Regions from separate parts of the Kitasatospora sp. NPDC101447 genome, predicted to be linked through region 1. Evidence: riboswitches for the same ligand, from Rfam matches in the RefSeq annotation. Region 1 holds a riboswitch; each other region holds the start of a gene.
What was found. Region 1 has a riboswitch for S-adenosylmethionine ahead of ACIRST_RS13470 (aminotransferase class V-fold PLP-dependent enzyme). Riboswitches for the same ligand answer to the same signal wherever they lie in the genome.
Positions count from the first base shown of each region.

Region 2: another riboswitch for S-adenosylmethionine. It lies ahead of thrC (threonine synthase); the one in region 1 lies ahead of ACIRST_RS13470 (aminotransferase class V-fold PLP-dependent enzyme).
Region 3: another riboswitch for S-adenosylmethionine. It lies ahead of ACIRST_RS03590 (IclR family transcriptional regulator); the one in region 1 lies ahead of ACIRST_RS13470 (aminotransferase class V-fold PLP-dependent enzyme).

Region 1 is NZ_JBIWNL010000007.1:218,437-222,580, forward strand. It holds gene ACIRST_RS13460 (hypothetical protein) at 92-517, shown strand; gene trpD (anthranilate phosphoribosyltransferase) at 637-1,713, shown strand; SAM riboswitch class IV at 1,823-1,941, shown strand; gene ACIRST_RS13470 (aminotransferase class V-fold PLP-dependent enzyme) at 1,993-3,363, shown strand; gene ACIRST_RS13475 (Lrp/AsnC family transcriptional regulator) at 3,402-3,683, opposite strand; gene ACIRST_RS13480 (rhomboid family intramembrane serine protease) at 3,725-4,144, opposite strand, start outside.
Region 2 is NZ_JBIWNL010000037.1:73,433-77,576, reverse strand. It holds gene ACIRST_RS34565 (trehalose-6-phosphate synthase) at 1-103, opposite strand, end outside; gene ACIRST_RS34560 (glucosyl-3-phosphoglycerate synthase) at 142-1,170, opposite strand; SAM riboswitch class I at 1,318-1,453, shown strand; gene thrC (threonine synthase) at 1,470-2,750, shown strand; gene ACIRST_RS34550 (ubiquitin-like small modifier protein 1) at 2,819-3,097, shown strand; gene ACIRST_RS34545 (cold-shock protein) at 3,636-3,839, shown strand.
Region 3 is NZ_JBIWNL010000002.1:234,834-238,977, reverse strand. It holds gene ACIRST_RS03595 (LPXTG cell wall anchor domain-containing protein) at 16-792, opposite strand; gene ACIRST_RS03590 (IclR family transcriptional regulator) at 1,122-1,835, opposite strand; SAM riboswitch class I at 2,035-2,177, opposite strand; gene ACIRST_RS03585 (hypothetical protein) at 2,335-2,763, opposite strand; gene ACIRST_RS03580 (sulfatase-like hydrolase/transferase) at 3,013-4,144, opposite strand, start outside.

The DNA.
Region 1 (4,144 bases):
CGTGCGCGAGGGGCACTCGGCGGAGGGTGATCGGGAGTAGCATCCGGATCAGGCGAACGTGGTCCGGATCACACTTGAGGGAGCAGGGTCCATGGCGTACACGACCGATGAGACGCTCACCGTCCTCGTCTACAGCGACGACCGCAACACCCGCGAGCAGGTGCTGACGGCACTCGGCCGTCGGCCCGCCGAGGATCTTCCGGAGCTGTCCTACCTGGAGTGCGCGACCACCCCGGCGGTGCTCAAGGCGCTGGAGAAGGGCGGCGTGGACCTCTGCGTGCTGGACGGCGAGGCGGTCCCGGCCGGCGGGCTGGGGCTCGGGCGCCAGCTGAAGGACGAGATCTACGGCTGCCCGCCGGTGCTGGTGCTGATCGGCCGGCCGCAGGACTCCTGGCTCGCCGCCTGGAGCCGGGCCGACGCCGCGATCTCCCACCCGGTGGACCCGGTGGCGCTGGCCGGGGCGGTCGCCACCCTGCTGCGGGCCCGGCTGGCCAAGCGGGCGCCGGCCGCCCGCTGAGCGGCGGCGTCTCAGTACTAGAGAAGACGGGGCCCTGGGGGCCCTGCCGCTCGATAGGCTGGCTCCATCCGTACGGACGCCCCCCGGAGCGGGGGGACAGACGACAGCTGGAGTCAGCCATGGTGAACGTGAACCCTGCGAACGGCGGTAGCGACCCCGCGCAGGTGGTCCGCTCCTGGCCGGATCTCCTGACGGCCCTGTTGAAGGGGGAGGACCTCGACCGCTCGTCCACCGCGTGGGCGATGGACCGGATCATGAGCGGCGAGGCCTCCCCCGCCCAGGTGGCCGGCTTCATGATCGCGCTGCGGTCCAAGGGCGAGACGGTCGACGAGGTCACCGGTCTGGTCGACGCGATGTACGCGCACGCCGAGCCGCTGGACATCGCCGGCCCGGCGGTGGACATCGTCGGCACCGGCGGCGACCGGGCGAAGACCGTCAACATCTCCACGATGTCGGCGATCGTCGCGGCGGCGGCCGGTGCCAAGGTGGTCAAGCACGGCAACCGGGCCGCCTCCTCCTCCACCGGGTCCTCGGACGTGCTGGAGAAGCTCGGGGTGGCGCTGGACCTCTCCGCCCGGCGGGTCGCCGAGGTGGCCGAGGAGGTCGGCCTCACCTTCTGCTTCGCGGCGAAGTTCCACCCCTCGATGCGGCACGCCGCCACCGCGCGGCGCGACCTCGGGGTGCCGACCGCCTTCAACATCCTCGGCCCGCTGACCAACCCGGCCAAGGTCACCTCCCACGCCATCGGCTGCTTCGACACCCGGCTGTCCGGGCTGATCGCCGGGGTGCTCGCCCGGCGCGGCTCGACGGCGCTGGTCTTCCGCGGCGACGACGGGCTGGACGAACTGACCATCACCACGACCTCGCGGGTGTGGGTGGTGCGCGACGGGGTGGTCACCGAGACCTCCTTCGACCCGCGGGAGGTCGGCATCGAGCTGGTCGGCATCGAGTCGCTGCGCGGCGGGGACCCGGCGTACAACGCGGAGGTCGCGCGCCGTCTGCTGGCGGGCGAGCGCGGGCCGGTGCGGGACGCCGTCCTGCTGAACACGGCGGCGGCGCTGGTCGCGCTCGACCTGGGCGACGCGCCGCTGGCCGAGCAGCTCGCGGCGGGCATGGCGCGGGCGGCGGAGGCCATCGACTCCGGCGTCGCACAGGAGCTGCTGCGGCGCTGGTCGGAGGCCACCAGCCGTAACTGAAGCGGTGGTTGGGAGCCCGTGTCGGAAACTCCGGCGCGGGCTCCCCGGCTGTCCGGATGGTGGATGCCCGTTTGACCGCCCGCCGGACGCGACCCTAGAGTCGGCGCCAGGTCATGAGTGACAGCGTCAAGCCCCAGCTTGCTGTCCGGCAACCCTCCGTCCGTGGCGGGGTGCCCTGGGTGAGGACCGGGTCGCCACGGCAAACCGTCCGTGCGACAAGCGCGGACACCCGACGAGTGGCACTCCCGGGGTCCCAGGCCCCTGAAGGAGTGCATCCTCATGTCCTCTCTCGCCACCGAGACCACCGCCCCGCTCGCCGTGCTCGGCTCCGACGTCCAGGTCCCGCTCGCCAGCGGTGAGAAGGTCGGCTACGCGGCGCTCGACTACGCGGCCAGCGCGCCGGCACTGCAGCGGGTCTGGGACGACGTCGCGGCCTACGCGCCGTACTACGGCAGCGTGCACCGCGGCGCCGGGTACCTCTCGCAGCTGTCCACCGACCTCTTCGAGCAGAGCCGCCGCACCGTCGCCGAGTTCCTCGACCTGCGCGAGGGCGACCAGGTCGTTTTCACCCGGGCCACCACCGACTCGCTCAACCTGCTGGCCGCCGCCGTTCCGGCCGGCACCCGGGTGTTCGCCTTCGAGACCGAGCACCACGCCTCGCTGCTGCCCTGGGCGCACGCCGGACTGGACGTGACCTACCTGCGCGCGCCGCGCTCCCGGGCCGAGGCGGTGGCCGCCCTGGACGCCGCGCTCGCCGAGGCGCCCGAGGGCCCCAAGCTGCTCTGCGTCACCGGCGCCTCCAACGTGACCGGCGAGCTGTGGCCAGTCGCCGAGCTGACCGGGACGGCGCACCGGCACGGCGCCCGGGTGGTGCTGGACGCGGCCCAGCTGGCCCCGCACCACCGGGTCTCGGTGCGCGAGCTGGACGTCGACTGGATCGCCTTCTCCGGCCACAAGATCTACGCGCCGTTCGGCGCCGGGGTGCTGGCCGGCCGGGCGGACTGGCTGGACGCGGCCGAGCCGTACCTGGCCGGCGGCGGGGCGACCCGCACGGTGGCCCGGGAGACGGACGGCTCGGTGGCCGTGCAGTGGCAGACCGGCCCGGCCCGGCACGAGGCCGGCTCGCCGAACGTCATCGGCGCCTACGCGATCGCCTCGGCCTGCCGCGCCCTGGGCGAGGCCGGCTTCGACGCCCTGGAGGCCCGTGAGCGGCAGCTGGTCGACCGGCTGACCGCCGGGCTGGCGGAGGTCCCGCAGGTCAAGGTGCTGAACCTGTTCGGCGCCGGCTCGGCCCGGGTGGGCGTGCTGTCCTTCGTCGTCCGGGGCTGGAACAGCTCGCACTTCTCGGCCGCGCTGTCCGCCGAGTACGGCATCGGGGTGCGCGACGGCCTCTTCTGCGCCCACCCGCTGGTGCGGACCCTGCTGGACGACGAGGCCACCGCCGTCGAGTCCAGCTGCGGCGCTCCGGACCCCTCGCTGCCGGGCGAGCGCAGCCTGAACGCCATCCGGGTCAGCTTCGGCGCCGGGACCCCGGACGAGCACATCGACCGCTTCCTCACCGCCGTCCGCGAGCTGGTCACGGACGGCGCGGCGTGGAACTACCGCAACGAGGGCGGGCGTTGCGTCGCGGACACCCGCCGGGAGGGCTGAGCCCGCGCGCGTCGGGAGGGCTGAGCCCGGGGGCCCCGCTACTCGTCCAGGCCGAGGGCGAAGGCCGCCTCCAGGTCGTGCTGGGAGTAGGTGCGGAAGGCGATCTGGGTCTCGGTGTGGGCCACGCCGGGGACCTTGTTGAGCCGGCCCGGGATGACCTCGGCCAGGTCGTCGTGGCGGCGCACCCGGACCATCGCCACCAGGTCGTATCCACCGGTCACCGAGTACACCTCGCTGACGCCCTCGATGGAAGCGATGGCCTCGGCGATCTCCGGGATGCGGTCGACACTGGTCTTGATCAGGACGATGGCGGTGATCACTGTTCGCGCTCCTTTGTGGGGTGCCGCCAGCGTATCGGGCGTCAGCCGGGCCGTCTCGGGGGGTGGCGGACCACCGTGCAGGTGTAGAGGAAGCCGGCCGAGAAACCGATCACGTGGACCAGGTAGGCCACCCCCGGGCCCGCCGAGTGCACCGACCACCACTGCAGCGCGAACCAGAGGCCGAGCACCAGCCAGGCCGGGAAGCGCAGCGGCAGGAAGAACAGCAGCGGGACGAGGGTGGTCACCCGGGCGCGCGGGTGGAAGCGCAGGTAGGCGCCCAGGACGGCGGAGATCGCGCCGGAGGCTCCGATGAGCACCCGCGTGCAGTCCGGCGAGTGCGCCTCCGCGAGCGCGAAGCCGTACGTGGCCAGGCTGCCGGCGGCCAGGTAGAAGACGGCGTACCGGGCCCGGCCCAGCCGCCGCTCGACGGTGGGGCCGAAGACGTGCAGGAAGAGCAGGTT
Region 2 (4,144 bases), on a different contig from region 1:
TGCCGTCGTCGGCGGTGCTGAACGACACCGGTCCCCGGTTGGAGGCCACCAGGACGGGGGCGGTGCCGGTCGCACTCGAACGTTCGGTCGTGAGATCGCCCATGGTTGGCATGTTGCCGGGCGCTCGGCGTGGCAAACCCGTCATCGGTGGGTGGCGTATTCGGGGACGGTGTGCATCGGGGGGCGTTCCAGGGCGGTCACCGGGTGGGTGTGGGCGAGGAAGGCGCGGGTCTCCGGGTCGCGGGCGAACTGGGTGAGCTCCGGGCGGACCAGGTCGGCGGAGGCCTTGAGCCGGTGGGCGCGGTCGAGGCGTTCGAGCGCGGTGCGGTAGATGGTGGCGGCCATCCGGCCGAGGGCCTGGCCGTCCTGGTGGCGGTGGTGCCGGACGCCGACGTCCACCTGGGCCAGGGCGTCCAGGCCGACCAGCTCCAACGCGTCGACGAGCAGGCCGAGTTCGACGCCGTAGCCGGTGGGGAAGGGCAGCCGTTCGAGCAGTGAGCGGCGGGCCGCGTACTCGCCGCCGAGGGGTTGGACGAAGCCGGCGAGTTCCGGCCAGTGCAGGTTGAGGAGGGGGCGGGCGACGAGTTCGGTGACCCGGCCGCCGCCGGCCGGGAGGACGGCGGCGCGGTCCCCCGCGGCGGAGCCGCTCAGTGCGACTTCGAGGGGGCGGTCGTACATGGCCTTGACCAGCTGGATGGACTCGTCGGTCAGCAGCGGCCCGACGATGCCGGAGACGAAGGCCGGGTCGAACTCGCGCAGGTCGGCGTCCACGAAGCAGACGATGTCGCCGCGGGTGACCAGCAGCGAGCGCCAGAGCACCTCGCCCTTGCCGGGGGCGGCGGGCAGCCGGGGCAGGATGGCGTCGCGGTGCTCCACCCGGGCGCCGGCCTCGGCGGCGGCCTCGGCCGTGGCGTCGGTGGAGCCGGAGTCGACCACGACGAGTTCGTCGACCAGCGGGAGGCGTTCCATCAGCTCGCGGCGGACGGTGCGGACGATGTCGCCGACGGTGGCCTCCTCGTCCAAGGCGGGGAGGACGACGCTGATCGTGCGGCCGGTGCGTTCCTTGGCCGCGAGGAGGGTGTCGACCGGCCGGTCGGCCGCGCTCCAGGAGCGGCGGCGCAGCCAGGACGCCGCCTGCGGGAGGAGCTCGGGAGTCGGTTCGGCGGGCACGGAAGTCTCCTCGGCGGGTCGGGTGGGACGGGTCATCTCGCGTGGCGGACGGTCCCGTTCAGGATTGGCGCCTTCGGATACAGTCTTCGTACAGCGGTAGGACCCATGCACGCCGGGGTCGCCGTCGAGCACCACCACAATTTCACAAGCTCATCCAGAGGGACTGAGGGAACGGCCCGTTGACGTCCCGGCAACCTTCTCGCGCGGCTGTCGACGACAGGCCCCGGCGGGACAGGTGCCAATTCCGGCCTGTGGCGCGTCCGCGCTGCGGGGAAGATGAGGAGAGAGGCCTCGCCGTCATGGCTATCGACACTGCCGCACCAGTTTCCGTGGACCTCGGCCCCGCTGCCGCCCTGTCCTGTCGGGAGTGCGGAACCCGCTTCCCGCTCGGTCCCAGCTTCGCGTGCCTGGAGTGCTTCGGCCCGCTGGAGATCGCCTACGAGTTCGGCAGCGAGGGCGCCGAGGAGCTGCGCAAGCGGATCGAGGCCGGCCCGACTTCGGTCTGGCGGTACGCGCCGCTGCTGCCGGTGCCGGCCGACGTCGCGTCCAAGCCCAACCTGAACCCGGGCTGGACCCCGCTGGTGAAGGCGGACAATCTGGGCCGCGAGCTCGGCTTCACCGCGCAGCTGCACATCAAGGACGACTCCGGGAACCCGACGCACTCGTTCAAGGACCGCGTGGTGGCCTGCGCCATCGAGGCGGCGCGGGCGTTCGGCTACACGACGCTGTCCTGCTCCTCCACCGGCAACCTGGCCGGTGCGGTGGGCGCGGCGGCCGCCCGGGCCGGCTTCCGGTCCTGCGTGTTCATCCCGCACGACCTGGAGCAGGGCAAGGTCGTCATGGCCGGGGTGTACGGCGGCGAGCTGGTCGGCATCGAGGGCAACTACGACGACGTGAACCGCTTCTGCTCGGAGCTGATCGGGGACCCGGCCGGCGAGGGCTGGGGCTTCGTCAACGTCAACCTGCGGCCGTACTACGGCGAGGGCTCCAAGACGCTGGCGTACGAGATCTGCGAGCAGCTCGGCTGGCGGCTGCCGGAGCAGATCGTGATCCCGATCGCCTCGGGCTCCCAGCTGACGAAGATCGACAAGGGGCTGCAGGAGCTGATCAAGCTCGGCCTGGTCGAGGACCGGCCGTACCGGGTCTTCGGCGCCCAGGCCGAGGGCTGCTCCCCGGTGTCGGCCGCCTTCAAGGCCGGCCGGGACGTGATCAAGCCGGTCAAGCCGGACACCATCGCCAAGTCGCTGGCGATCGGCAACCCGGCCGACGGCCCGTACGTGCTGGACATCGCCCGCCGCACGGGCGGCGCGGTGGAGGACGTCACGGACGCCGAGGTCGTGGCGGCGATCCGGCTGCTGGCGCGGACCGAGGGCATCTTCGCCGAGACCGCGGGCGGGGTGACCGTCGGCGTGCTGAAGAAGCTGGTCGAGACCGGGCAGCTGGACCCGGCCAAGGAGACCGTCGCGATCAACACCGGCGACGGCCTGAAGACCCTGGACGCCGTCTCCGACGCCGGGATGAGCGCCGTCATCCGCCCGACGCTGGACGCGTTCCGCGCCGCCGGCCTCGCGTCCGCCTGAACCACGCCGCCGGCCCCGTGCCCGCCCCGACCGCTGCCCCGCAGGGCCGCACCCCCGCAAGGAGAGTCATGAGCGCCAACGTCCGCATCCCCACCATCCTGCGCACCTACACCGGCGGCGCCGCCGAGGTGACCGCCGAGGGCGCCACCCTGGGCGAGGTCATCGCCGACCTGGAGAAGAACCACGCGGGCATCTCCGCCCGCATCCTGGACGACACCGGCAAGCTGCGCCGTTTCGTCAACGTCTACGTGAACGACGACGACGTGCGCTTCGCCGAGGGCCTGGCGACCGAGATCGAGGACGGCGCCGGCGTCTCGATCATTCCGGCGGTGGCCGGCGGCTGCTGAGCCGTCCCGCGCGCCATTCGGCCGCCCGTACGTACGGAATTCCGCTCTCCGTATGTACGGGCGGCCGGTTGCATTCCGGCGGGAATATTTCCGGGTCGAGTCGGAGTAGAGTGTCGCTCGGTTGGGAACAGGGGTTCCCTCTCGGCCGTTCGCGGCGTTCCGCCGGGCAGGGCCCGGCCGATGGGACCGGGCCGTGAAACATGTCAGGCCGATGTCAGAATTACCGCGGGGATTTGGGTAATTCGTCCGCTATGTCCCGCGTGGAATGCCGAGATTTTTCCGGTTCGGCCCGTCCTGTCCCTTGCCGGCGGGGCGGAATTACCGGCGGTTGACCCTGTTGCAGAGGGCTTCGGTCCGGATACATTCAGCGGCGGTCGACGCAATCACCCGCTCACCGGAGCCCGTTGGGCGTTCCGTGCGGAGGGTTGCGGCGTGCACGGCCGCGCCCAGGGGGGGTTCCCCGGGTGGGCCGTCAACCAACCCGGGCCCGCGACCTGCGGGCGCGTGAAGGGCCAGCACAGCACTAGGGGAGTTCGGAATGGCTCAGGGCACCGTCAAGTGGTTCAACGCGGAGAAGGGCTACGGCTTTATCGCGGTCGACGGTGGTGCGGACGTCTTCGTCCACTACAGCGCGATCCAGATGGACGGCTACCGCACCCTTGAGGAGGGCCAGCGGGTCGAGTTCGAGATTTCCCAGGGACAGAAGGGCCCGCAGGCGGACATGGTTCGCGCGGCGGTCTGACCCCTTCCGACTCCAGGAGCTCGGCGCGGCCCACGGCTGGTGACCGCTCGCTTCTCGACGGGCCCGTACGACACGCGTCGTACGGGCCCGTCGCCGTTCCCGGGCGGCCCCCGGGGGTGGTCCCAGCGGCGGCTCGCGGGTTGGCGATTGGGCTTGCACTCGACCACCCGGAGTGCTAATCATTGGCGTTAGCACTCACAGCGTGAGAGTGACAGCGGACCGGGTCGGTGAGGCCCCCGGGAGCGGTAGGGGAAAAGACCCCCGCACACCAGGGCCGTCCGTCGCGGGCACCCCTTGGTCCGAGC
Region 3 (4,144 bases), on a different contig from region 1:
CCGATCGGTGCTCGGTCAGGCGCGGCGCTTGGCCGCGACCTTGCGGGCGGCGAACACCAGGCCCGCACCGGCGGCCAGCACGGCGCCGCCGGCCAGGGCGAGCGGGGTGTTGTCCCCGCCACCGGTCTGGGCCAGCGCCGGGGCGGTGCCGGTCGCGCTGGGCATGGCGGACGGCGTGGCCGACGGGGTGGTGGTCGGGGTGCCGGTCGGGGCCGGGGTGGTGGCCGACGGCGTGGCGCTCGGCGAGGCCGGGACCGACTTGATCGGGGTCGGGACCGGGGTCGCCGGGACGGAGGGGGTGGTGGTCGGGGTGCCGGTCGGGGCCGGGGTGGTGGCCGACGGCGTGGCGCTCGGCGAGGCCGGGACCGACTTGGTCGGGGTCGGGACCGGGGTCGCCGGGACGGAGGGGGTGGTGGTCGGGGTGCCGGTCGGCGTCGGGGTGGCGGACGGGCACAGCGGAACGTCCGCGACCTTCTTGTCCACGTGGGTGTCCGCCAGGGTGTAGCGCCAGGTGTCGCCCTTGCCCGAGTAGCTGACGGTCAGCTTGACGGTGGCGTTGGCGTCGATGCGGCCGTGGTACTCCTCGGAGCCGCCGACCAGGCTCAGGGTGTAGTCGCCGGCGGCCTTGTAGCGATTGCCGAGGACGAGCTCGACGTGGCCGGCGTCCGCCCGGCAGCCGACCTCCAGCGAGGCGTCGCTCGGCTTCCAGGCGAAGGCGGTCCCGGTGCCCGCCAGTGCGAGGGCGGCGACCGCACCCCCGGTGACCACGGCCGCCCGGCGTACGTGCTTCATCTGTGCTTCTCTCCTGTGGAGTTCGTGGAGCAGGGAACGCCTCGCGCGCGCCCCGGGGGGAGATCGGAGGAGCGCGCGAGGCGGCGAGCCCGGACCGCCGCCGGCCGCCGTGGCGGCGGCGGGTGACGGCGGTGCAACGCGGCCCCCGACCCCTGCACGGATGGCGTGCCGTGTTCGGTTCACCCCGTTCCCGGTGTCGCCGGCCGCCGCCTCCTCCCGGCCCGCGCCAGAGGACCGCGCGTCCGGGCAGCGCGAGGCCGGACGGGGCGAAGCCGGGCAGCGCGAAGCCGAACGGCGCGAAGCCGGGCAGGCGCGGCCCGGTGAACCGGTCAGGTGTGGCGCAGGGCCTCGGTGAGCCGGTGGGCCGCCTCGACGACCGCCTGGGAGAGCTGGGCTCCAGGGTGCCGGGTGAGCCGCTCGATCGGGCCGGAGACCGACACCGCGGCCACCACCCGGTTGGAGGGGCCGCGGACGGGCGCGGACACGGAGGCGACCCCGAGTTCACGCTCGCCGATGGACTGGGCCCAGCCGCGCCGCCGGACCCCGCTCAGCGCGGTGGCGGTGAAGCGGGCGCCCTGCAGCCCGCGGTGCAGCCGCTCGGGCTCCTCCCAGGCGAGCAGGACCTGGGCGGCCGCACCGACCTTCATCGGGAGGGTGACCCCCACCGGTACGGTGTCGCGCAGGCCGGAGAGGCGCTCGGCGGCGGCCACGCAGATCCGGATCTCGCCCTGGCGGCGGTAGAGCTGGGCGCTCTCGCCGGTCACGTCGCGCAGGTGGGCGAGGACGGAGCCGGCTGCGGCCAGCAGTCGGTCCTCCCCGGCGGCCGCCGAGAGCTCGGTGAGCCGGGGGCCGAGGATGAACCGGCCCTGCATGTCCCTGGTGACCAGCCGGTGGTGTTCGAGTGCCACGGCGAGCCGGTGGGCGGTGGGCCGGGCCAGGCCGGTGGCGGTGACGAGTCCGGCCAGGGTGGCGGGACCTGCCTCCAGGGTGCCGAGGATCGAGGTGACCTTGTCGAGCACGCCGACGCCGCTCGTGTTGTCCATGGATGGGTACTCCGTCTCGAATCCCGTGAGCGGCGGGTGGGCTTCGCTCACGGGGGCTCCCGGACGGGGAGCCGGGGGGTGGTCAGCGAGGACGGGCCGGAGAAGTCGGCCGATTGCCTGCGCCGGGCACGAGACGGGTACGCGGAAGGGCCGGGGCGGGAAGCGCCCGGGCGAAGGACAGCACAGAGAGCACCGTGTCTCCTCATCTTTCCCGCGCCACAGTGGCGACAGGCCGGAGTTGGCACTGCCCCCGCACGGCACGGCGCGTACTTCGGACGCCGGGTCGAACGGGGAGTTGCCGGGGCTTCGTAGGGCCGGTCCCTCCACCCCTCTGGATGATTCGCGAGGAACGATACAAGATGCCCCGGGCCGCCCGCCAAGCCTCCCCCTCCACTCGCCCTCCGCTCGCCCTCCACTCCCCTCCCCCGGACGCGATCGGGCCGGCCACGCGGTGGTGGCCGGCCCGGGGGTTCCTACGGGCCGTCGGCCCGTCGGGTGGTCAGCTCGCCTTCTTCGTGGTGCCGACGCACAGCGCCCAGATGACGAAGGCGTCGAGCGCGATCAGGACGATGGCCCAGAGCGGGTAGTAGGGCAGCCACAGGAAGTTGGCGATCATGCTCAGGCCGGCGACGGCGACACCGACGACCCGGGCCCAGGGAGCACCGCTGAACAGCGCCACGCCCGCCAGCACCAGGACGACCCCGACGATGACGTGGATCCAGCCCCACCCTTCGGTGTTCATCGAGTAGACGTAGTGCCGGGTGACGACGATCAGGCTGTCCTTGGTGATGGCGGCGATCCCCTGGAACACCGCCATGATGCCGCCGGCGATCATCATGACCCCGGCGAAGATGGTCCACCCGGTCGCGAAGGGACGGGGTTCGGGGGCGTGGGTGCTGGGGCCGGCCCCGGCAACACTGCTGGTCATGACATTGACTCCTTCGGTGGCAACCGCCTCTCGGGCAACGGGAGACGGGAGGGGCGGGCAGCCGGGCGGTGGGGCCCGGCTGCTCGCATGACGACCGCCTGGAAGGGAACAGAAGTCCTACGTTCACGGTAGGGCCGGACTCCCGTCCTGTCGTGCGCGGACCGCGACGAGGTCACGGACCGTGACGCCGCGTCCGTGGGGTCGGCCACGACGTCGGCCACCGGTCCGGCCACGAGGTCGGCCACGGGTTCACCCGCGGGCCGCGGCGCCGGCGGGCACGGGACGGTCGGTGTCGCCGTGCCAGGTGGGCCAGCCGAGCAGCCGGGGGCGTTCGGTGACCCACGCGCGGGTGTCGGCGCCGACCTCCGCGGTGATGAGGTCCTCCAGCCGGGCGCTGTACCGGGCGACGAGGTCGCGGTGGGCCGGATCGGCCGCGAGGTTGCGCACCTCGCCGGGGTCCTCCTCCCGGTCGTAGAGCACCACGTCGTTCTGCGCGTACAGCGCCTCGGGGCTGGTCGGGCGATTGGGCCGGAGCGGGGAGAAGTAGCGCCCGAAGCTGTACCGCCGGTCGAGGTAGCCGCGCAGGAAGCCGCGCTTGTCCCAGTCCGGGCGCAGCTCCCCCGACTGGATGCGCTGCTGGGCCTGCGGGTCGGCGAACTCGAACCAGAACCCGGCGTCCAGGGCGGTGATCGACTCGACGGCGGTGAGCACGCCCTCGCGGACCTCCCCGCCCTCCAGCACCGGTGACAAGGAGTGACCGTGCAGGTCGGGGAAGCGGGAGGCGGCGGCCGCCCGGTCCAGGCCCGCGAACTCCAGCAGGGTGGGCGCGATGTCGACCGCGGAGGCGAGCGCGTCGGTGCGGCCGCCGCCGGGCGCGTCCGGGTGGCACAGCACGAACGGGACGTGGAAGTTCTCGTCGTAGAGCAGGTTGCCCTTCTGGCGCAGGCCGTGGGAGCCGGCCATCTCGCCGTGGTCGGAGGTGAACACGACCACCGTCCGGTCAGCCTGGCCGGAGGCCTGCAGCGCGTCGAGCACGAGGTCGATGCTGCGGTCGACGTCCCGGATGGCGTTGAGGTAGAAGTTCAGGCCGTCGTACCAGTGCCGGTCGTCGGCCACCGGACCGAACACCGTGTCGAGCATGCGCGCGAACTCCGCCACCGCCGGCGCGGCGCCGGAGAGGTCGTCGTGCAGGCCGGCGGGCAGGTCGAAGTCCCAGCGGCGGCGGTAGAGCGGGACGTCGGCGGGGCCGCGCGCCAGCACGGCGTGCGCGAGGCCGAAGGGCAGCCGCACCCGGGGCTTCCCGCCGTAGTCGAAGCTCATGATGTCGTGCGGGTTGACGAAGTTGACGGCCATGAACCAGGGCTGGTCGTCCGCCACCGCC